2 regions of the Streptomyces sp. DT190 genome follow, and region 2 is predicted to be linked to the other one. Evidence: riboswitches for the same ligand, from Rfam matches in the RefSeq annotation. Region 2 holds a riboswitch; the other holds the start of a gene.
What was found. Region 2 has a riboswitch for S-adenosylmethionine ahead of ACPXCS_RS18955 (aminotransferase class V-fold PLP-dependent enzyme). Riboswitches for the same ligand answer to the same signal wherever they lie in the genome.
Positions count from the first base shown of each region.

Region 1: it holds a riboswitch for S-adenosylmethionine, as region 2 does, so the genes downstream of both, thrC (threonine synthase) here and ACPXCS_RS18955 (aminotransferase class V-fold PLP-dependent enzyme) in region 2, are expected to answer to the same signal.

Region 1 covers NZ_JBNCNM010000021.1:117,533-128,200, forward strand. Annotated here, with positions in the region: gene ACPXCS_RS30365 (alpha,alpha-trehalose-phosphate synthase (UDP-forming)) at 1-776, opposite strand, end outside; gene ACPXCS_RS30370 (glucosyl-3-phosphoglycerate synthase) at 850-1,794, opposite strand; SAM riboswitch class I at 1,950-2,105, shown strand; gene thrC (threonine synthase) at 2,124-3,410, shown strand; gene ACPXCS_RS30380 (ubiquitin-like small modifier protein 1) at 3,498-3,773, shown strand; gene ACPXCS_RS30385 (cold-shock protein) at 4,232-4,435, shown strand; gene groL (chaperonin GroEL) at 4,767-6,389, shown strand; gene ACPXCS_RS30395 (NADH:flavin oxidoreductase) at 6,542-7,699, shown strand; gene ACPXCS_RS30400 (carboxylesterase/lipase family protein) at 7,804-9,357, shown strand; gene ACPXCS_RS30405 (hypothetical protein) at 9,359-9,928, opposite strand; gene ACPXCS_RS30410 (DUF397 domain-containing protein) at 9,952-10,149, opposite strand; gene ACPXCS_RS30415 (helix-turn-helix domain-containing protein) at 10,133-10,668, opposite strand, start outside.
Region 2 covers NZ_JBNCNM010000010.1:3,262-13,929, forward strand. Annotated here, with positions in the region: gene ACPXCS_RS18930 (aa3-type cytochrome oxidase subunit III) at 1-481, shown strand, start outside; gene ACPXCS_RS18935 (cytochrome bc1 complex diheme cytochrome c subunit) at 562-1,374, shown strand; gene ACPXCS_RS18940 (Rieske 2Fe-2S domain-containing protein) at 1,371-2,438, shown strand; gene ACPXCS_RS18945 (cytochrome b) at 2,435-4,057, shown strand; gene trpD (anthranilate phosphoribosyltransferase) at 4,194-5,258, shown strand; SAM riboswitch class IV at 5,338-5,454, shown strand; gene ACPXCS_RS18955 (aminotransferase class V-fold PLP-dependent enzyme) at 5,580-6,947, shown strand; gene ACPXCS_RS18960 (glycerate kinase) at 6,902-8,113, opposite strand; gene ACPXCS_RS18965 (SLC13 family permease) at 8,124-9,539, opposite strand; gene ACPXCS_RS18970 (response regulator transcription factor) at 9,623-10,282, opposite strand; gene ACPXCS_RS18975 (ATP-binding protein) at 10,279-10,668, opposite strand, start outside.

The DNA of each region.
Region 1 (10,668 bases), on a different contig from region 2:
CGCAGCGCGGCCATGCGCTCTTCGACGTCCTGCTCGTGCGAGCGCCTGCGCAGGAAGTCCGCGTCGGCGCCCAGCCCGTGCACGCCGATGCGGGTGCCGCCGAGACCGCCCGCGAACCGCTCCGCGCACCGGGTGAACGCGTCCGCCCAGCGCTGGGTGAGGAAGCCCAGCCGGTCCGCGCCGAGCATGCCGCGCAGCACCTGCCCGGCCACGTCGTCCGGCAGCATCCGGAAGTACTCCGGCGGCGCCCACGGCGTGTGCGAGAAGTGGCCGATCCTGAGGTCCGGGCGCAGCTCGCGGAGCATGCCCGGCACCAGCGTCAGGTGGTAGTCCTGCACCACGACCGCCGCGCCCTGCGCAGCCTCCTCGGCCAGCGCCTCGGCGAACGCCCGGTTGTACGTCTCGTAGGACGCCCACTGGCGCCGGAACTCCGCGTCGAAGACCGGCTCCAGCGGCGTCTGGTAGAGCATGTGGTGGACGAACCACAGCACCGAGTTGGCGATGCCGTTGTACGCGTCGGCGTGCACGTCGGCCGGGATGTCCAGCATCCGCACGCCGTCCTCCCCGGCTCCGCGCCGGACCGCCTCCCGGTCGCCGTCGGACAGCGCCGAGCACACCCACAGCGCGTCCGCGTCCGAGCCGATCGCGGAGAGCCCCGAGACCAGCCCGCCGCCGCCCCGCTTGGCGTTCAGCGAACCGTCCTCACCGACCGTGTAGGAGACCGGGCCCCGGTTGGAGGCCACCAGTACCCGTGCAGAACCGTGCGTCGAACCCATAGGCCTCAACCTAGCCCGGCCTGTAAACGCTCAAACGTACGGACCTGCCGCGTCCGGCCGAAAACGGCCCCGGTCAGGCCGCCCGGCGCGCCTGGTACTCGGCGATCTCCACCATCGGCGGACGTTCCTCCGTGTCCACCGAGTACGTCCGCGGCTCGAAGCCGTCGCCACCCCGTTCGAACTGCGTCAGGGACGGCCGGATCAGGTGCCCCCGGGCCAGCCGCAGCTGCGCCGTGCGGTAGATCTCGGCGGCCATCCGGCCCAGGGCCTGCCCGTCCTGGTGCCGGTGCTTGCGCACCCCGACGTCCACCTGGGCGAGGGCGTCCAGGCCCACCAGGTGCAGGGCGTCCACCAGCATGCCCAGCTCGATGCCGTACCCGACGGGGAACGGCAGCTGCTCCAGCAGCGAGCGGCGGGCCGCGTACTCCCCGCCCAGCGGCTGCACGAACCCGGCCAGCCGCGGCCAGTGCATGTTGAGCAGCGGGCGCGCCATCAGCTCGGTGACCCGGCCGCCCTGCCCGGCGGCGCCGCCCAGGGGCCGGTCGTACATGCCCTTGACCAGGGCCACGTCCGGGTCGGTCAGCAGCGGGCCGACGATCCCCGAGACGAAGTCGGACGAGAAGTCCCGCAGGTCCGCGTCGACGAAGCAGACGATGTCCCCGCGCGTGACGAGCAGCGAGCGCCACAGCACCTCACCCTTGCCGCGTACGGCCGGGACGCGCGGGAGTATCGCGTCGCGGTGCACCACCGTCGCGCCCGCGGCGGCGGCCACCTCGGAGGTGCGGTCGGTCGAGCCCGAGTCGACGACGACCAGCTCGTCGACGAGCGGGACCTGCAGCATCAGGTCGTGCCGGATGACGGCGGCGATGTCGCCGACCGTCTCCTCCTCGTTCAGCGCGGGCAGCACCACACTGACCGTGCGGCCCGTGCGCTGCTTGGCGGCCATGATCCGGTGGAGCGGGCGTTCGTTCGCAGACCAGGAACGGGTGCTCAGCCAGCGCTCGACTTCTTCCAGCACCGTGGCGGCTCCTTAGCGTTCTCTCGGCGGGACGGGATGTGACGCGTCTCGCGGTTCGGACGACTATCTCAACTGTCCTGGTCGTCGGTTACAGTCTTGAACAACGCGGATGACCATCGCATGTCCGAGGTCGCCCGCCGTCTACAACCACATACAGCTCATCCAGAGGGGCAGAGGGAAACGGCCCGATGAAGCCCCGGCAACCCTCCAGTCGGTTCTCGTAGGTCACTGGCGACCACAGCGCGAGGCTCCCGGCTAGGGAAGGTGCCAAATCCGTCTCACGGCGAGATGCGTCGTGAGGAAGATGAGGAGAAAGGGCCTCGCCTCACATGGCTGTGCAGACTGTTGCAAGCACCACGAACTCCACCGTAGACCTCGGCCCGGCCGCCGCCCTGAGCTGCCGCGAGTGCGGTCACCGCGTGCCCCTCGGCCCGGTTTTCGCCTGCGAGGAGTGTTTCGGCCCGCTGGAGATCGCCTACGACTTCTCGTCCTACGACGCCGAGGAGCTGCGCAAGACGATCGAGGCGGGCCCCGCGAACATCTGGCGCTACGCCCCGCTGCTGCCGGTCCCGGCCGACGTGGCGGACAAGCCGAACATCAACCCGGGCTGGACCAAGCTGGTCAAGGCCGACAACCTCGCGCGCGAGCTGGGCGTCGACGCCGGCAAGCTGTTCGTCAAGGACGACTCCGGCAACCCGACGCACTCCTTCAAGGACCGCGTCGTCGCGCAGGCCCTGGAGGCCGCCCGCGCCTTCGGCTTCACCACCCTCTCCTGCTCCTCCACCGGCAACCTCGCCGGTGCGGTGGGCGCCGCGGCGGCCCGCGCCGGCTTCCGCTCGTGCGTGTTCATCCCGCACGACCTGGAGCAGGGCAAGGTCGTCATGGCCGCGGTGTACGGCGGCGAGCTCGTCGGCATCGAGGGCAACTACGACGACGTGAACCGCTTCTGCTCCGAGCTGATCGGCGACCCGGCCGGCGAGGGCTGGGGCTTCGTCAACGTCAACCTGCGGCCGTACTACGCCGAGGGCTCCAAGACGCTGGCGTACGAGATCTGCGAGCAGCTCGGCTGGCGGCTGCCCGACCAGCTCGTGGTGCCGATCGCCTCCGGCTCCCAGCTCACGAAGATCGACAAGGGCCTGCAGGAGCTGATCAAGCTCGGGCTGGTCGAGGACAAGCCGTACCGGATCTTCGGCGCGCAGGCCGAGGGCTGCTCGCCGGTGTCGACCGCGTTCAAGGCCGGGCACGACGTGGTGCGGCCGCAGAAGCCGGACACGATCGCCAAGTCGCTGGCGATCGGCAACCCGGCGGACGGGCCGTATGTGCTGGACATCGCGCGGCGCACGGGCGGTGCGGTGGAGGACGTGACGGACGAGCAGATCGTCGACGCGATCAAGGTCCTCGCCAGGACCGAGGGGATCTTCGCGGAGACCGCGGGTGGGGTGACCGTGGGCGTGACGCGCAAGTTGGTGGAGAGCGGGGTTCTCGACCCGGCGAAGACGACCGTGGTGCTCAACACCGGGGACGGTCTGAAGACGCTGGACGCGGTGGCGGGCACGGGGCTGACCGCGACCATTCGTCCCAGTCTGGAGTCGTTCCGTGAAGCCGGGCTCGTCTGAGCGTCGTTGTTCGCTGCGGGCCGTGGGGGCTGGTCGCGCAGTTCCCCGCGCCCCTGAGGGCGATACCCAACCGGAGGTTCTGAAGTCATGAGCGTCACCGTTCGCATCCCCACCATCCTGCGTACCTACACCGGCGGGCAGGCCGAGGTCGCCGCCGAGGGGGCGACCCTGGGCGAGGTCATCGCCGATCTGGAGAAGAACCACACGGGGATCGCCGCCCGGGTGCTGGACGACCAGGGGAAGCTGCGCCGCTTCGTCAACGTGTACGTGAACGACGACGACGTGCGGTTCGAGCAGGGGCTGGAGACGGCCACCCCGGACGGTGCCGGCGTGTCGATCATCCCCGCCGTCGCGGGAGGCTGAGCGGGCCCGTAAACCGGTCGGCCGGCCTGATTGTTACCTGGAGTAATGCCGGTCACGGAGAGTTCATCGAATTGCCCCCACCGTGAGAGAAGCGGAGGGGGCAATTCCATGTGATTGAGCGCGGTACAGTTGGGGAACGCGATCCCGATCCTGTGATCGGAACTCTGAATTCCCGCTGCGAGCCCGACAAGATGTAGCCAAAGTGTGCGTGTCTTTCGCGGCTTTTGCGTATTTTATGTGGCCCGACTTGCCCTGAATTCGGGCGAATTCTCCCCACATTCCGGACCCTGCGCGTCCAGAATTCTCGTCCGATTGACCTGTTGCAGACGGCAGTTGGACAGATACATTCAGCCGCGGTCGACGCGTTCCGGCGCACGCCCCCAACCGTGGGGGGTGAGGTCTGACCCGGGTCCGCGAAGTGTGGATCTGTGCAAGGGCCAGTAATAGGGGAGTTAGGCATGGCTCAGGGCACCGTCAAGTGGTTCAACGCGGAGAAGGGGTACGGCTTCATCGCGGTCGACGGTGGTGCGGATGTTTTCGTCCACTACAGCGCGATCCAGATGGACGGCTACCGCACCCTGGAAGAGGGCCAGCGGGTCGAGTTCGAGATCTCGCAGGGCCAGAAGGGTCCGCAGGCCGACATGGTTCGCGTCACCGCCTGAACGCGCACCACGACCGACGCGCAAGCGACAGGTCTTCTCAGAAGGGCTCGCACCCCCCGGGGTGTGGGCCCTTCGGCCTGTTCGCAGCGGGTGCCGGGGGGTGTTCGCGGGTGGCTGACGACCCTGCCCGATCCCCGGGAGGCGCTTGCACTCGCCATGCCCGAGTGCTAATCATTGCGTTAGCACTCTGAAGGTGAGAGTGACAACGTAAGGACCGGGTCGGTGAGGCCGCGGACCAGGTGGGGCAAGGAACCACCGGTCGGAGGCCGTCCGTCGCGGGCGCGGGCGCGGTCCGAAGTAATCACCCCCAGTCCTGGAGGGACCACTTCACATGGCCAAGATCATCGCGTTCGACGAGGAGGCGCGGCGCGGCCTCGAGCGCGGCATGAACCAGCTCGCGGACGCCGTGAAGGTGACGCTCGGCCCCAAGGGCCGCAACGTCGTCCTCGAGAAGAAGTGGGGCGCGCCCACGATCACCAACGATGGTGTCTCCATCGCCAAGGAGATCGAGCTCGAGGACCCGTACGAGAAGATCGGCGCCGAGCTGGTCAAGGAAGTCGCCAAGAAGACGGACGACGTCGCCGGTGACGGTACGACCACGGCGACCGTCCTCGCCCAGGCCCTGGTGCGCGAGGGTCTGCGCAACGTGGCCGCCGGTGCCAACCCGATGGCCCTCAAGCGCGGTATCGAGAAGGCCGTCGAGGCCGTCTCCGCCGCCCTGCTGGAGCAGGCCAAGGACGTCGAGACCAAGGAGCAGATCGCTTCCACGGCCTCCATCTCCGCCGCCGACACCCAGATCGGCGAGCTCATCGCCGAGGCGATGGACAAGGTCGGCAAGGAAGGCGTCATCACGGTCGAGGAGTCCCAGACCTTCGGTCTGGAGCTGGAGCTCACCGAGGGTATGCGCTTCGACAAGGGCTACATCTCGGCGTACTTCGCCACCGACATGGAGCGTATGGAGGCCGTCCTCGACGACCCGTACATCCTGATCGCCAACTCCAAGATCTCCAACGTCAAGGACCTGCTCCCGCTCCTGGAGAAGGTCATGCAGTCGGGCAAGCCGCTGCTGATCATCGCCGAGGACGTCGAGGGCGAGGCCCTGTCGACCCTGGTCGTCAACAAGATCCGCGGCACCTTCAAGTCCGTCGCCGTCAAGGCCCCGGGCTTCGGTGACCGCCGCAAGGCGATGCTGCAGGACATCGGCATCCTCACCGGCGGCGAGGTGATCTCCGAGGAGGTCGGCCTCAAGCTGGAGAACGCCACGATCGACCTCCTGGGCAAGGCCCGCAAGGTCGTCATCACCAAGGACGAGACCACCATCGTCGACGGTGCCGGCTCCGCCGAGCAGGTCCAGGGCCGGGTCAACCAGATCCGCGCCGAGATCGAGAACAGCGACTCGGACTACGACCGCGAGAAGCTGCAGGAGCGCCTGGCGAAGCTCGCCGGCGGTGTCGCGGTCATCAAGGCCGGTGCCGCCACCGAGGTGGAGCTCAAGGAGCGCAAGCACCGCATCGAGGACGCCGTGCGCAACGCCAAGGCGGCCGTCGAGGAGGGCATCGTCGCCGGTGGTGGCGTGGCCCTGCTGCAGGCCTCCCAGGTCTTCGAGAAGCTGGAGCTCGACGGTGACGAGGCGACCGGCGCCAACGCCGTGAAGCTCGCGCTGGAGGCCCCGCTGAAGCAGATCGCCGTCAACGGTGGTCTCGAGGGCGGCGTCGTCGTGGAGAAGGTCCGCAACCTCCAGGTCGGCCACGGCCTGAACGCCGCGACCGGTGAGTACGTCGACATGATCGCCGAGGGCATCATCGACCCGGCGAAGGTGACCCGTTCCGCGCTGCAGAACGCCGCCTCCATCGCCGCGCTGTTCCTCACCACCGAGGCCGTCATCGCCGACAAGCCGGAGAAGGCCGCCGCGCCCGCCGGTGGCGGTATGCCGGGCGGTGACATGGACTTCTGATCGACCTGGTCGATCGTCGTCTTTCCGAGGGCGGCACTCCCGGCAGGGGGTGCCGCCCTCGGGCGTGTGCCGGATCACAGTGGGGGCGGGATGGCGGGGCCGGACCGGGTCGTTGAACCGTACGTCCTATGCGCATGCACATACTGCCTGGTATGTGCGTACTGTCCGGTATCCGAAGGAGCCCCCACGTGACCGACGCCGCCGCCTCCCGCGCCGCCGACATCCTGTCCCGCCCCGTCACGCTGAACGGCCTGACCGTCCCCAACCGGATCGCGATGGCGCCGATGACCCGCATGTTCTCCCCGGGCGGCGTGCCCGGTGAGGACGTCGTCTCGTACTACGCGCGCCGCGCCGCGGCCGGGGTCGGCCTGATCGTCACCGAGGGCACCTACGTCGGGCACGAGTCGGCCGGGCAGAGCGACCGGGTGCCGCGGTTCCACGGTCCGGAGCAGCTCGCGGGCTGGGCGAAGGTCGCCGAGGCGGTGCACGCGGCGGGCGGCACGATCGTGCCGCAGCTGTGGCACATCGGCATGGTCCGCAAGCAGGGCGAGCCGCCCGTCGCCGACGCCCCGGCCGTCGGTCCCTCCGGTATCCGCACGGACGGCACCGAGGGCACCGGCAAGATCATGACGCAGGCCGACATCGACGCCGTCATCGGCGCGTTCGCCGAGGCCGCCGCGGCCGCCGAGCGCATCGGCTTCGACGGCGTGGAACTGCACGGCGCCCACGGCTACCTGCTCGACCAGTTCCTCTGGGAGGGCACCAACCGCCGCACCGACGCCTACGGCGGCGACCGGGTCGCCCGCGCCCGCTTCGCGGCGGAGATCGTCGCGGCCGTCCGCGAGACCGTCTCGCCCGGCTTCCCCGTCATCTTCCGTTACTCGCAGTGGAAGCAGGACGCCTACGACGCCCGCCTCGCCGAGACCCCGGAGGAGCTGGAGTCCATCCTGACCCCGCTCGCCGCCGCCGGTGTCGACGCCTTCCACGCCTCCACCCGCCGCTACTGGGTCCCCGAGTTCGACGACTCCGACCTGAACCTCGCCGGCTGGACCAAGAAGCTCACGGGCAAGCCCACCATCACCGTCGGCTCGGTCGGTCTGCGCGGCGACTTCATCAAGTCCTTCCAGGGCCAGGGCGCCGAGGTCGGCGACCTCGACAACCTCCTGGACCGCTTCGAGCGCGACGAGTTCGACATGGTCGCCGTCGGCCGCGCCCTGCTGCAGGACCCCGAGTGGGCGCGCAAGGTCCTGGCGGGCCGCTTCGACGAGCTGGCGCCGTACGACGCGGCGGCGCTGAAGACCCTCAGCTGACCCCGGTCCGCCCAGGGCTCCGCCCACGGGTGTCTGGATCCGGTTGCCTCGGTCGAGCACACTGGCCGAGCGCCTGATCACCGGCACCCGTGAGGAGACCAACGATGACGACGACCGAGCCCCGCCCGCCCGCGGACGGCCGGTCCGAGCTGCCCGGGCCGGTGGTGCGCACCACCGCCGGCGCGGTGCGCGGACGGCGTGCGGAGGGGCTCGCGGTCTTCCGCGGCATCCCCTTCGCCGCACCGCCGGTGGGCGAGGCCCGCTTCCAGGCGCCGCGCCCGGCCCGGCCCTGGGACGGCATACGGGAGGCCTACGCCTTCGGCCCGCCGCCCCCGCAGGACCTCGGCCTGCTGGGCGGCCCGGCCCTGGTCGCCACTCCCCAGGGCGACGACTGGCTCACGGTCAACGTCTGGACCCCCGACCCCGACCCGGCCGCCCGCCGCCCGGTGATGGTGTGGATCCACGGCGGTGCCTACAAGCTCGGCCACGCCGGCAGCCCCGGCTACGACGCCCGGCACATAGCCGCCGACGGCGATGTCGTGGTCGTCACCTTCAACTACCGCGTCGGCATGGAGGGGTTCGCCCACATCGAGGGCGCGCCCGCCAACCGCGGCCTGCTCGACCAGGTGGCCGCGCTGGAGTGGGTGCGCGACAACGTCGAGGCGTTCGGTGGCGACCCGGGGCAGGTGACGGTCTTCGGCGAGTCGGCGGGCGCGGGCTCGGTGGCCTCGCTGCTGGTGATGGACCGCGCGGCCGGGCTGTTCCGGCGGGCGATCGCGCAGAGCGTGCCGGGGACGTTCTTCTCCGCCGAGCTGGCCCGGGACATCGGCACGGCCCTCGCCGCCGAGGTGGGCCTGCGCCCCACGGTCGCCGACCTGTCGACGGTGGACCCGCGGCGGCTGACGGCGGCGGGGGAGGCGCTCGGCCCGAAGATGCCGCAGCACCTGGACCGCTGGGGCCGGGCGGCGCCCACGGTGACCCCCTTCTCGCCGGTGGTCGACGGCGAGGTCCTGCCGGCGGCGCCGTGGCAGGCGCTGGCCTCCGGAGCGGCCAGGGACATCGACCTGCTCGTCGGCCACAACCGCGACGAGTACCGCCTCTTCGTCGCCCTGGCCGGACAGCTCGGCCGGATCCCCGACGACCGGGCGGACGCGGCCCTGCGCCTGTTCGCCCCCGGCCCGGACGGTGCCGCGGCCTACCGCACGGCCTTCCCCGGCGCCTCGCCCGCCGAGCTGTACGAACGCGTCCGGACGGACTGGCTGTTCGCCATGCCCTCGCTGCACCTGGCCGAGGCGCACCGCGCGGGCGGCGGCAGCGCGCACGTCTACGAACTGACCTGGCCGGCCCCCGGCGACGGCGGCGCGCTCGGCGCCTGCCACGGCCTGGACGTCCCGCTGCTGTTCGGCACGTACGGGGCGGACCTGGGGGCCCTGCTGTTCGCGGGCACCGAGCCGTCCGCCGAGGCCCTGGCACTGTCGTCCCGCTTCCGCTCCTCCTGGACGGCGTTCGCCAGGACGGGCGACCCGGGCTGGCCGGCGTACGACGACGAGCGGCTGGTGCAGGTGCTGGACGCGGAGCCGGTGGTCACGGCCTGTCCCGAGGAGACCTCGCGGCGGCTGTGGGAGGGCCACGAGTTCCGGGCTCTGCCGCTGCTGTGACCTAGAGGTTGCCCATCGGCTCGATGTCGGTCCGCACCGGTGTGCCCCACACCCGCAGGACCTCGTAGTCGGTGAACTCGTGGACCAGCCGGTACGCCATCGCGGCCCGGGGCGCGCGGCGCTGGGCGGCGATGTACAGCTCGGCCTCGCGGCGGTCCCGGCGCGGGGTGCCGCACAGCTGCCAGGTCTGGCCGTTCCACAGCTCCGGCAGCCAGCGCTGCTGGGGCTGCGGGCGGTCGCCGCGTACGCCGTACCGCGACTGCACGGGGTCGGTCTGCGGCTGGTGGGGCCCGGGTCCGTTGAACTCGTTGCGGCGGGCTGCCCGGCGCCGGGTCTCGCACAGCAGGCACAGGTCGGGGGCGGCCTCGTCGACCGGTCCGTTCGGGTGCTCGGGGCACCGGGTGCTGGGCGCGGCGTTCGAGACGCTCTCCTCCAGCAGGTCCAGGGCCCGCCGCAGGTCCGCCCGCACCTCGTGCAGCTTGGCGTCCGGGGTGTCGGAGGTGAGGGCCTCCCCGTGCTCACCGAGCAGACGGAGAGCGCGGCCGAGTGCGGTCAGCTGGGCGTGGTTCATGCTGTCCATTGTCCCCAGTCGGCTCAGGCCGTGTCGTCCTTGAGGTGCGCGACGAAAGCGGCCCAGGCGGTGGCCCGGAACACGAGCTGCGGGCCGTGGGGGTTCTTGGAGTCGCGGACGGGGACGGCGGTGGGGTGACCGACGGCTACTTCGAGGCAGTTTCCGCCGTCGCCGCCGCTGTGGCTGGACTTGTGCCAGGTGACCTCAGGAATGCGCCTCATGAGCGTAATCCTGAGCCAAACGCTCGATCAGGGCCAGGGACTTCCCGGGCGAGAGTGCGAAGGCGGTGAGCAGTTGGTACCTGAACCGCTGCTCCTTGACCATGACTGGGTCATCGTCCAAGCGTCCGGTTCCGACCCCCTCGAAGTAGACCAGTGGAGGGGCGCCCTCGAAGTCCATCAGCTTGATCGCACCCTGCATGGCCGTATGCGCACCCGCGTCAAACGGCAGCACCTGGACGATGGCCCGGCCGCGGCGGCCCAGGTCCGCGATGTGGCGTAACGCCTCCGCCATCACCTCGGGTCCCCCTGTCACCCGTCGAAGTGCGGCTTCGTCGACCACCGCCCACAACAAGGGCTCTGTTGGGTCGCTGAGCAGGCGGGCGCGCTCGATCCGCGCGGCCACGAGCTCCTCGATCTTCTCCTCGGGAGCCGTCGGCTGGTATGCCCGGCAGACGGCTCGCGCATAGCCGGGCGTCTGAAGCAGGCCGGGGATCAGGAGCGGCGCGTACTCCCGGATCT
Region 2 (10,668 bases):
CTTCACCCTGCGATCGGTGACGGGTCCCGATCACTGGAAGGAGATGGCGAGCCATCTCAACTTCCCGTTCTCGGCGACGAACACCACCATCCTGGTGCTCTCCTCCCTCACCTGCCAGCTCGGCGTCTTCGCCGCCGAGCGCGGTGACGTGAAGAAGCTCCGGATGTGGTTCATCGTCACCTTCATCATGGGTGCGATCTTCATCGGCGGTCAGGTCTTCGAGTACACGGAGCTGGTCAAGGACGCGGGCCTGTCCCTGTCCTCCGACCCGTACGGCTCGGTCTTCTACCTGACCACCGGCTTCCACGGCCTGCACGTGACGGGCGGTCTCATCGCCTTCCTGCTGGTCCTGGGCCGGACCTACGCGGCCCGGAGGTTCACCCACGAGCAGGCGACCGCCGCGATCGTCGTGTCCTACTACTGGCACTTCGTCGATGTCGTCTGGATCGGCCTCTTCGCCACGATCTACATGATCAAGTAGCAGGGCCCGCATCCGCCGCGCCCGACCGGGCGCGCATCCCAGAAGCATCGACGCAGAAGATCCTGACACCGGGGTAATCCGTGAAAAAGCTCTCCGCACGACGACGCCACCCGATGGCGGCGCTCGTCGTCCTACTCCTCGCGCTGGCATGCACCGGGGGGCTGTACGCCGCGTTCGCACCCGCGAGCAAGGCGCAGGCCGACGAATCCGCCCAGTCCCTCACCATCGAGGAGGGCAAGAAGCTCTACTCGGTCGGCTGCGCCAGCTGCCACGGCACCGGCGGTCAGGGCACCTCCGACGGCCCGAGCCTGGTGGGTGTGGGCGCCGCGTCCGTCGACTTCCAGGTGGGCACGGGCCGTATGCCGGCCGCCACCTCCCAGGGCCCGCAGGTCCCGAAGAAGAAGAACATCTACACCCAGGCCGAGATCGACCAGCTCGCGGCGTACATCGCCTCGCTCGGCGCCGGTCCCGCCGTCCCGACGGAGGACCAGTACAGTCCCGAGGGCGCCGACATCGCCAAGGGCGGTGAGCTCTTCCGGACGAACTGCGCGCAGTGCCACAACTTCACGGGCAAGGGTGGCGCCCTGACGCACGGCAAGTACGCGCCGAGCCTGGAGGGCGTCTCCGAGAAGCACATTTACGAGGCCATGCAGACCGGCCCGCAGAACATGCCGTCCTTCCCCGACACCACGCTGTCGGAGAAGAACAAGAAGGACATCATCGCGTACCTCGACGCGGTCAACAGCGAGAAGACCGAGAGCCCCGGTGGCCTCGAACTGGGCGGTCTGGGACCGGTCAGCGAGGGCCTCTTCGGCTGGATCTTCGGTCTCGGCGGACTGATCGCCGTCGCCGTGTGGGTCGCCGCCCGGACCGCAAAGGCCAAGAAGTCATGAGTAGCCAAGACATTCCAGAAGAGAACCTGCCTGCCGCGCAGTCCGCGGGACATGACGAGCACGGCGTGGTCAGCGTCGCGGACGAGAAGCACCCGTTCGCCGACCCGGGCCTGCCGCCTCACGAGCACCGGATCCAGGACATCGACGAGCGGGCCGCCAAGCGGTCCGAGCGTTCGGTCGCCCTGATGTTCACGGTGTCGATGCTGGCCACCATCGCCTTCATCGCCGCGTTCGTGGCGATCCCGGTCGACAAGTCGGTCTACATCTTCCCGCTCGGCCACATCAGCGCCCTGAACTTCGCGCTGGGCATGACGCTCGGCATCGCGCTGTTCTGCATCGGCGCCGGCGCCGTCCACTGGGCGCGCACCCTGATGTCGGACGTGGAGATCGCCGACGAGCGGCACCCGATCGAGGCGGAGCCCGAGGTGCGCGAGAAGGTCTTCGCGGACTTCAAGCAGGGCGCCAAGGAGTCCGCGCTCGGCCGCCGCAAGCTGATCCGCAACACCATGCTCGGCGCGCTCACGCTGGTGCCGCTCTCCGGTGTCGTGCTGCTGCGCGACCTCGGCCCGCTGCCCGGCACCAAGCTCCGCCACACGCTGTGGTCCAAGGGCAAGCTGCTCGTGAACATGAACACGAACCAGCCGCTGCGCCCCTCGGACGTCGCGGTCGGTTCGCTGACCTTCGCCAAGCCCGAGGGCCTGGAGGAGCACGACCACGAGTTCCAGAACGAGATCGCCAAGGCCGCCCTGATGATCGTCCGGATCCAGCCGGAGAACATCAAGGACAAGCGCGAGCTCGAGTGGTCGCACGAGGGCATCGTCGCGTACTCGAAGATCTGCACCCACGTCGGTTGCCCGATCTCCCTGTACGAGCAGCAGACGCACCACGTGCTCTGCCCCTGCCACCAGTCCACCTTCGACCTGTCCGACGGTGCCCGAGTGATCTTCGGTCCCGCCGGTCACGCCCTGCCGCAGCTGCGCATCGGCGTGAACGACGAGGGCTACCTCGAGGCGCTCGGCGACTTCGAAGAGCCCGTCGGTCCTGCCTTCTGGGAGCGCGGATGAGTAACAAGGACGACCGCCGCAAGGCGCCCGCCGGAGAGCGGGTCGCCGACTGGGCCGACGGCCGCCTGGGGATCTACTCCCTGGCCAAGGCCAACATGCGCAAGATCTTCCCGGACCACTGGTCCTTCATGCTGGGTGAGATCTGCCTCTACAGCTTCATCATCATCATCCTGACGGGTGTGTACCTGACGCTGTTCTTCCACCCGTCGATGAACGAGGTGGAGTACCACGGCAGTTACGTCCCGCTCCAGGGGCAGCTGATGTCGGAGGCGTTCGCCTCCACGCTGGACATCAGCTTCGACGTCCGCGGCGGTCTGCTCATCCGGCAGATCCACCACTGGGCGGCGATCATCTTCCTCGCCGGCATGTTCGTGCACATGATGCGCGTCTTCTTCACCGGCGCGTTCCGCAAGCCGCGCGAGATCAACTGGCTGTTCGGCTTCCTGCTGTTCGTCCTCGGCATGTTCACCGGTTTCACCGGCTACTCGCTCCCGGACGACCTGCTCTCCGGCACCGGTGTCCGCTTCACGCAGGGCGCGATCCTGTCCGTGCCGATCGTCGGCACGTACATCTCGATGTTCCTGTTCGGCGGGGAGTTCCCGGGCACCGACTTCGTCGCCCGGTTTTACTCGATCCACATCCTGCTGCTGCCGGGCATCATGCTCGGGCTCGTGGTCGGCCACCTGATCCTGGTCTTCTACCACAAGCACACGCAGTTCGCGGGTCCCGGACGGACCAACAAGAACGTCGTCGGCATGCCGCTGCTGCCGGTCTACATGGCCAAGGCCGGAGGCTTTTTCTTCCTGGTCTTCGGTGTCATCGCGGCCCTCGCCGGCATCGCGACCGTCAACCCGATCTGGGTCCTCGGCCCGTACCGGCCCGACCAGGTGTCGACCGGCGCCCAGCCCGACTGGTACATGGGCTTCGCCGAGGGCCTGGTCCGCGCCATGCCCGGCTGGGAGATCAACTTCTGGGGTCACACGCTCGTCCTGGGCGTGTTCATCCCGCTGGTGCTCTTCGGCCTGTTCCTCGCGATCATCGCCCTGTACCCGTTCATCGAGTCGTGGGTGACCGGGGACAAGCGCGAGCACCACATCCTGGACCGGCCGCGCAACGCCCCGACGCGCACCGCGTTCGGTGTCGCCTGGGTCACCGGCTACATGATCATGCTGATCGGCGGTGGCAACGACATCGTCGCCACGCACTTCCACCTGTCGATCAACGCGGTCACCTGGTTCGTCCGGATCGGGTTCTTCGCCGGGCCGGTCATCGCCTTCATCGTCACCAAGCGGATCTGCCTCGGCCTGCAGCGCCGGGACAAGGACAAGGTGCTGCACGGCCGCGAGTCGGGCATCATCAAGCGCCTGCCGCACGGTGAGTTCATCGAGGTGCACGAGCCGCTCAGCCAGGAGCAGATGTACACGCTCACGGCGCACGAGCAGTACGAGCCGGTCGAGCTCGGCCCGACGGTCGACGAGAACGGTGTCGAGCGCAAGGTGAAGGGCTCCGAGAAGCTGCGCGCCAAGCTCAGCGACGCCTACTACGGCGAGGGCGCCCAGATCCCGAAGCCCACCGTCGAGGAGTACCGGGAGATCACGAGCGGCCACGGCCACCACTGATCACTGCTTCGCCACGCCACACAAGGGCCCCGTCCGGTGTTCGGACGGGGCCCTTCGTGGTGGCCGGGGCTGGATAGGGTGGACCTCGTCGAGACTCTCGTCCCGCAGTGCGGGACGCCTGATCCTGGAGCGGCTTATGAGCGCTGTGACCCCCGCTGGAGGCGACACCGCGGCGGGCCGCTCCTGGCCCCTGCTGTTGAACGGCCTGCTGCAGGGTCGTGATCTGACCGCCGACGACACCGCCTGGGCGATGGACCTCATCATGCGCGGCGAGGCGACGGACGCGCAGATCGCCGGGTTCGTGGTGGCGCTGCGCGCCAAGGGGGAGACCGTCGAGGAGATCGCCGGGTTCGTCCGGGCGATGTACGCGCACGCGAACGTCATCGAGGTGCCGGGCCCGGCCGTCGACATCGTCGGCACGGGCGGCGACGGTGCCAAGACCGTCAACATCTCGACCATGTCGGCGATCGTCATCGCCGGCACGGGCGCGAAGGTCGTCAAGCACGGCAACCGCGCCGCGTCCTCGGCCTCCGGCGCCTCGGACGTCCTGGAGAAGCTCGGCGTCAACCTGGAGCTGCCCACGCACCGGGTGGCGGGGGTGGCCGAGGAGGCCGGGATCACCTTCTGCTTCGCGGCGAAGTTCCACCCGTCGATGCGGTACGCGGGCGCGGCCCGCGGGCAGCTGGGCATCCGGACGATCTTCAACGTCCTCGGCCCGCTGACCAACCCGGCCAAGGTCCGCGCCCAGGCGGTCGGCGTGGCCGATCCGCGCATGGCGCCGATCGTCGCCGGCGTCTTCGCCGAGCGCGGCCACTCCTCCCTGGTCTTCCGCGGCGACGACGGTCTCGACGAACTGACCACCACCGCCACGTCCCGGGTCTGGATCGTCCGCGACGGCAAGGTGACCGAGGAGGCCTTCGACCCGCGGGAGGTGGGCCTCGAACTGGTCCCGGTGGAGGCCCTGCGCGGCGCGGACGCCTCGTACAACGCCGAGGTCGCCCGCCGTCTGCTGGACGGTGAGCGGGGCCCGGTGCGGGACGCGGTGCTGCTGAACGCGGCGGCGGCGCTGGTGGCCCTGGAGCCGGGCACGGGCACGCTGGCCGAGCAGATCCGCGCGGGCATGGCGAAGGCGGCCGAGGCGATCGACTCGGGGGCCGCCAAGCGGACGCTGGAGCGGTGGGTGGCCGCCAGCAACGCGTGACGGGCCGGCTGTGAGGTGCGTCCCGCGATCCGGACCCGGGTTGCGGGACGCCGATCACTTCACGTACGTTCCCGTACCAGGTCATGAGTGACAGTCATGAGGCCCCGGCCGACTGTCCGGCAACCCTCCGTCCGTGGCGGGGTGCCCCGGGTGAAGACCAGGCCGTAGGCAGCGAGGTCTACGGCAAGCGCGGACCCCTCGCGACACCAGGGGTCCTGGTCGACGAGGAGTCTTCCGTGAGTCAGCGAATGCGATAGGGCCGCAGAGCCCCGCCTCCGCACACCCTTCCTCCTTCACCCCTGTTTCTCACGGGAGTTCGTCATGTCCGTCTTCACTGCTGCCGCCGACCAGTCCGTTTGTGCCCCGCTGCCCGTTCTGGGGCGGGATGTCACCGTGCCGCTGGTGACGGGCGGTGAGGTCACCTACGCCGCGCTCGACTACGCCGCCAGCGCCCCGGCGCTGCAGCGGGTCTGGGACGACGTCGCCGCCTACGCGCCGTACTACGGCAGTGTCCACCGCGGCGCCGGGTACCTGTCCCAGCTGTCGACCGACCTGTTCGAGAACGCCCGCCGGACCGTCGCGGAGTTCCTCGGCTGCCGCGCCGACGACCAGGTCGTGTTCACCCGGTCCACCACGGACTCCCTCAACCTCCTCGCCGCCGCCCTGCCCGGGGACTGCCAGGTCTTCGTGTTCGAGACCGAGCACCACGCCTCCCTGCTGCCCTGGCGCGACGCCCGCGTCACCTACCTCGACGCCCCGCGGAGCCACCGCGAGGCCGTCGAGACCCTGGAGGGCGCCCTCGCCGCCCGCGACCCGCACGGCCCGGCCCTGGTCTGCGTCACCGGCGCGTCGAACGTCACCGGCGAGCTGTGGCCCGTACGGGAGCTGGCCGCGGCCGCGCACGCCCACGGGGCGCGGATCGTGCTGGACGCCGCCCAGTTGGCCCCGCACCACCCGGTGTCCGTCGCGGACCTCGACGTCGACTGGGTGGCCTTCTCCGGGCACAAGCTGTACGCGCCCTTCGGCTCCGGTGTCCTGGCCGGGCGGGCCGACTGGCTGCGCCGGGCGGAGCCGTACCTCGCGGGCGGCGGCGCCAGCCGGAAGGTCGCGCGGCGTGCGGACGGGGGCGTGGACGTGCAGTGGCACGACAGCGCCGCCCGGCACGAGGCCGGCTCGCCGAACGTCATCGGCGCCTACTCCATCGCCTCCGCCTGCAAGGCCCTCACCGAGGCCGGGTTCGACACCCTCGTCGCCCGGGAGCGGTACCTGATCGAGAAGGTGCGCGCGGGTCTCGCCGGGGTGCCGCAGGTGCGCTTCCTGTCCCTCTTCGGCGACGACGCCCCGCGTGTGGGTGTGCTCTCCTTCGTCGTCGACGGCTGGAACAGCTCCCACTTCGCCGCCGCGCTGTCCGCCGAGTACGGCATCGGCGTGCGGGACGGGCTGTTCTGCGCCCACCCGCTGGTGCGCACGCTGCTCGGCAGCGCCCCGCAGACGCAGGGCGAGTGCGGGGCGCCGGAGGCCGAGCCGGGGGAGCGGTCGCTCAACGCCATCCGGGTGAGCTTCGGCGCGGGCACGCCGGACGAGCACGTGGAGCGGTTCGTGCGGGCCGTGCGGGAGCTCGTGACGGACGGGGCGCGGTGGAACTACCGCACGGAGGACGGCCGTTGCGTGCCGGACACCTCCGCGTGAGCGGCCGGGCCGGGCAGCAGCGGTAGCCGGGCGCCCAGGACGATCATCCGCAGGGCCCGCTCGGTGGCGTCGGTGAGCAGCTCGCTCGCGCGCAGCAGCGCCTCCGCCAGTTCCATCGGGCCGGGCAGGATGCCGTGGCAGGCGTCCACGCCGGGTACCTGGTGCGCGCCCTCGCCGAGGGTGCCGGCCAGGGCCAGGACCGGGCGGCCGTACCGCTTGGCCCGGCGGGCCACCTCGGCGGGGACCTTGCCGCGCGGCGTCTGGTGGTCCAGGGCGCCCTCGGCGGTGACGACCAGGTCGGCACGGGCCAGCCGGGCGTCCAGGTCGAGGTGGTCCAGCAGCACGTCGAAGCGGGGCAGGAGCCGGGCGCCCAGGGCGGCCAGCCCGGCGCCCAGACCGCCGGAGGCTCCCGTCCCCGGGCCGGTGCGCAGCTCGGTGCCCGGCACGGCGGCGTCCCGGGTGAGGACGAACGCCCAGTTCTCCAGGGCCGCCGACAGCTCCTCCACCTGCGCGGGCGTGGCGCCCTTCTGCGGTCCGAAGACCCGGGCCACGCCCCGCTCGCCGCACAGCACGTTGTAGGGATTGCAGGCGACGAGGAGCTCCACGTCCGCGAGGCGGGCGTCGAGGCCGGCCGGGTCGACGCGGTGCAGGCGCGTCAGCTCCCGGCCGCCCCGGGGCAGTTCCCGGCCGTCCTCGTCCAGCAGCCGTGCGCCGAGGGCCTGGAGCGCGCCCGCCCCGCCGTCGGAGGTGCCCGAGTCGCCGCAGCCGACGAGGATCCGCCGGACGCCCGTGTCCAGGGCGGCGCGGAGCAGTTCGCCGACGCCGTACGTGGTCGTGGCGCCCGGGTCGCGCAGCTCGCGCGGGACCAGGGAGAGGCCCGCGACCGCCGCCATCTCCACCACGGCCGTGTCCCCGGTGCCCAGCAGGGCGAAGTGCGCGGCGACGGTGTCCCCGACGGGGCCGGTCGCGGGCACGGTGACGATCCGGCCCCCGGTCGCGGCGGCCAGGGCCAGGGCCGTGCCCTCGCCGCCGTCCACCAGCGGGACGAGGTCGAGCTCAACGCCGGGCAGCACGCGGCGCACCCCGGCCGCGATGGCGTCGGCGGCGGCCTCGGCGGACAGGGACTCCTTGAAGCCGCTGGGGGCTACGACGACACGGTTCAGCATGGAGGGCTCCTCAACGGGTGACGGACACGCCGAGCAGCGGCCACACCGCGACGGCGAACAGCAGGACGAGCAGGGCGGTCAGCGGGGCCAGCACGGCGGACAGCCGCAGCAGGTCGCGCGGGGTGTAGGTGGGGGTGCCGGGCAGGCCCGCGAAGAGCGCGACCGGCTTGGCCGAGGCGGGCAGCGTGTGGCAGAAGCCCGCGGCGGCGGTGGAGGCGAGGGCGGCGGCGACCGGGTTGACGCCGACGCCGACGGAGGCGGCCACCACCAGCGGCACCAGCACCGAGGAGCGGGCCGAACGGGACTGCAGGACCAGGTGGGCCGCCGTGCTCACGGCGATGACGACCGCCAGGAACACCACGGGGGCCGCGTCCGAGGGCAGCCCCGACACCAGCCAGGCGGCCGCACCCGAGTCCGCGAGCGCCACGCCCATGGCCATCGTGGCCGCCATGAACAGCAGCAGCGCCCAGGGGACGGTCTTCAGCGCGTCCTTCAGGCGCACGGTGCCCAGGGCCGGCGAGGCGGCGACGACGGCGCCGATCAGCGCGACCAGGGCCGGCGGCACCCGGTGCAGCGGCTCGCTGCACCACAGCAGGACCACCGTGGCCAGCAGCAGGGCGCAGCGTTTCTCGGCCTGGCTCCAGGGGCCGGTGACCGGCTGCTCGCTGTGCGCCTGGATCTGCTCGGGTTCGATGCGGACCGGGCCGCGGCGGTCCGCGCGCCGGGTCGTCGTCAGCAGGACGAGCTCGGCGGCCAGGTGCGAGGAGGCCACGGCCAGCGGCAGGCCCAGCAGCAGCCACTGCGTGAAGCCGATCTGCTGCCCGGTGGCCTCCCACAGCACGGACACGGTGATCAGATGCGCACCCGCGCCGATCAGGGTGGCCACCGCGGACAGAAGGATCACGGTCGGAAACAGCAGAGCCAGCATCACGACCAGTCGTTTCCGGTCGGCGAAGACCTTCGCCAGCGCCAGGAAGACGGGCAGCGCGAGCGCGGCCCGGCCGGAGGTGGCGGGCACCGCGAACGCCGTGACGACCAGGGCGGCGGTCGTGAGGTGCACCAGCTGCCGTACGGTCCGCGCCCCGCTGACCAGGAACACCGCCGCCCGCCCGGCGAGCCCGGTCCGGCCGACCGCGGCCGCCAGCACGAACGCGCAGATCAGCAGCCAGACCGTGGCGTCCCCGAGCGTCCCGAACAGGGTGTCGCTGCTGATCACGCCGGTCACGGTGAGCGCGAGCCCGGCCCCCAGGGCGATGTAGGTGTCGTCGACCGGCGTCCCGATCCAGGCGCAGGTGGCGAGGACGAACACGACGAGGGTGAGCCGTGCGTCGGCGCCGAGCCCCGGCGCGTTGGTGGGCACGGCCAGGAGCGCGCACACGGACAGGGCGACGCACAGGGCGGTGGTGGTGCGGAGGTTCAGCGTCACACCACCGAGCATCCGCCCGGGCGGTGAGCCGTCCATGAGCCCCACATGAAGGAGTTTTCACCCGCCGTCAGGGGCGCGGGGCGCTACGGCAGCCGGTACCCCATCCCCCGCACCGTCTCCACCCGTTCCGCCCCGAGCTTCCTGCGCAGCGTCCGCACGTACACGTCCACGATGTTGGACCCCGGGTCGAAGTCGTACCCCCACACGTGCGACAGGATCTGCTCGCGCGACAGCACCTGCCCCGGGTGCCGCAGGAACAGCTCCAGCAGCACGAACTCACGCGCCGTCAGGTCCACCGTCCGCTCCCCGGACCGGGCCCGCCGGGTCCGCAGATCCAGGCTCAGGGAGCCCGACCTGAGCACCGTCACCTCCGGCGCCCGCGCCGCCGTACGGAGCCGCAGCCGCACCCGCGCCAGCAGCTCCTCGAACCGGAACGGCTTGGTCATCCAGTCGTCGGCGCCGCCCTCCAGGCCGGCCACCGTGTCCCGCACGGAGTCCCGCGCGGTCAGCACGATCACCGGCACCGACACCCGCGCCTCGCGCAGCTCGCGCAGGATCGTGAAACCGTCCCGGCCGGGCAGCCCGATGTCCAGGACGACCAGGTCGAAGCCGCCGGTCAGGGCGTACTCGTAGCCCGCGTCGCCGTCGCTGACGACGGTCGTGGTGAAGCCGTTGGAGCGCAGCCCCTTCTGCACGAAGGAGGCGATGCGCTCCTCGTCCTCGACGATGAGGATGCGGTTCACGTGGGGTCCCCTTCCGGTGTCCGGGGTGCCTGCAGGACGAGGACGAACGTGGCGCCGCCGCCGGGCGTCCCGTGGAGCCGCACCCGGCCCCGGTGCCCCTCGGCGATCGCCTTGACGATGGACAGCCCGAGTCCGGCCCCGGAGCCCCGGGCACCGCGCCGGGCCGTGCCGCGCCGGAACCGCTCGAAGATCACCTCGGTGTCCTGGGGCTGCACCCCCGGCCCGGAGTCGGCGACGTACAGCTCCAGGCGGGGGCCGTCGGCGCGGGAGCCGATACGGATGGTCTGGCCGGTGGTGGTGTGCTGCACGGCGTTCTGCGCGAGCTGCACCATGGCCTGGGTGATGCGCTGCGGGTCCAGCTCGGCCTCCAGGTCGGCGACCGCGTC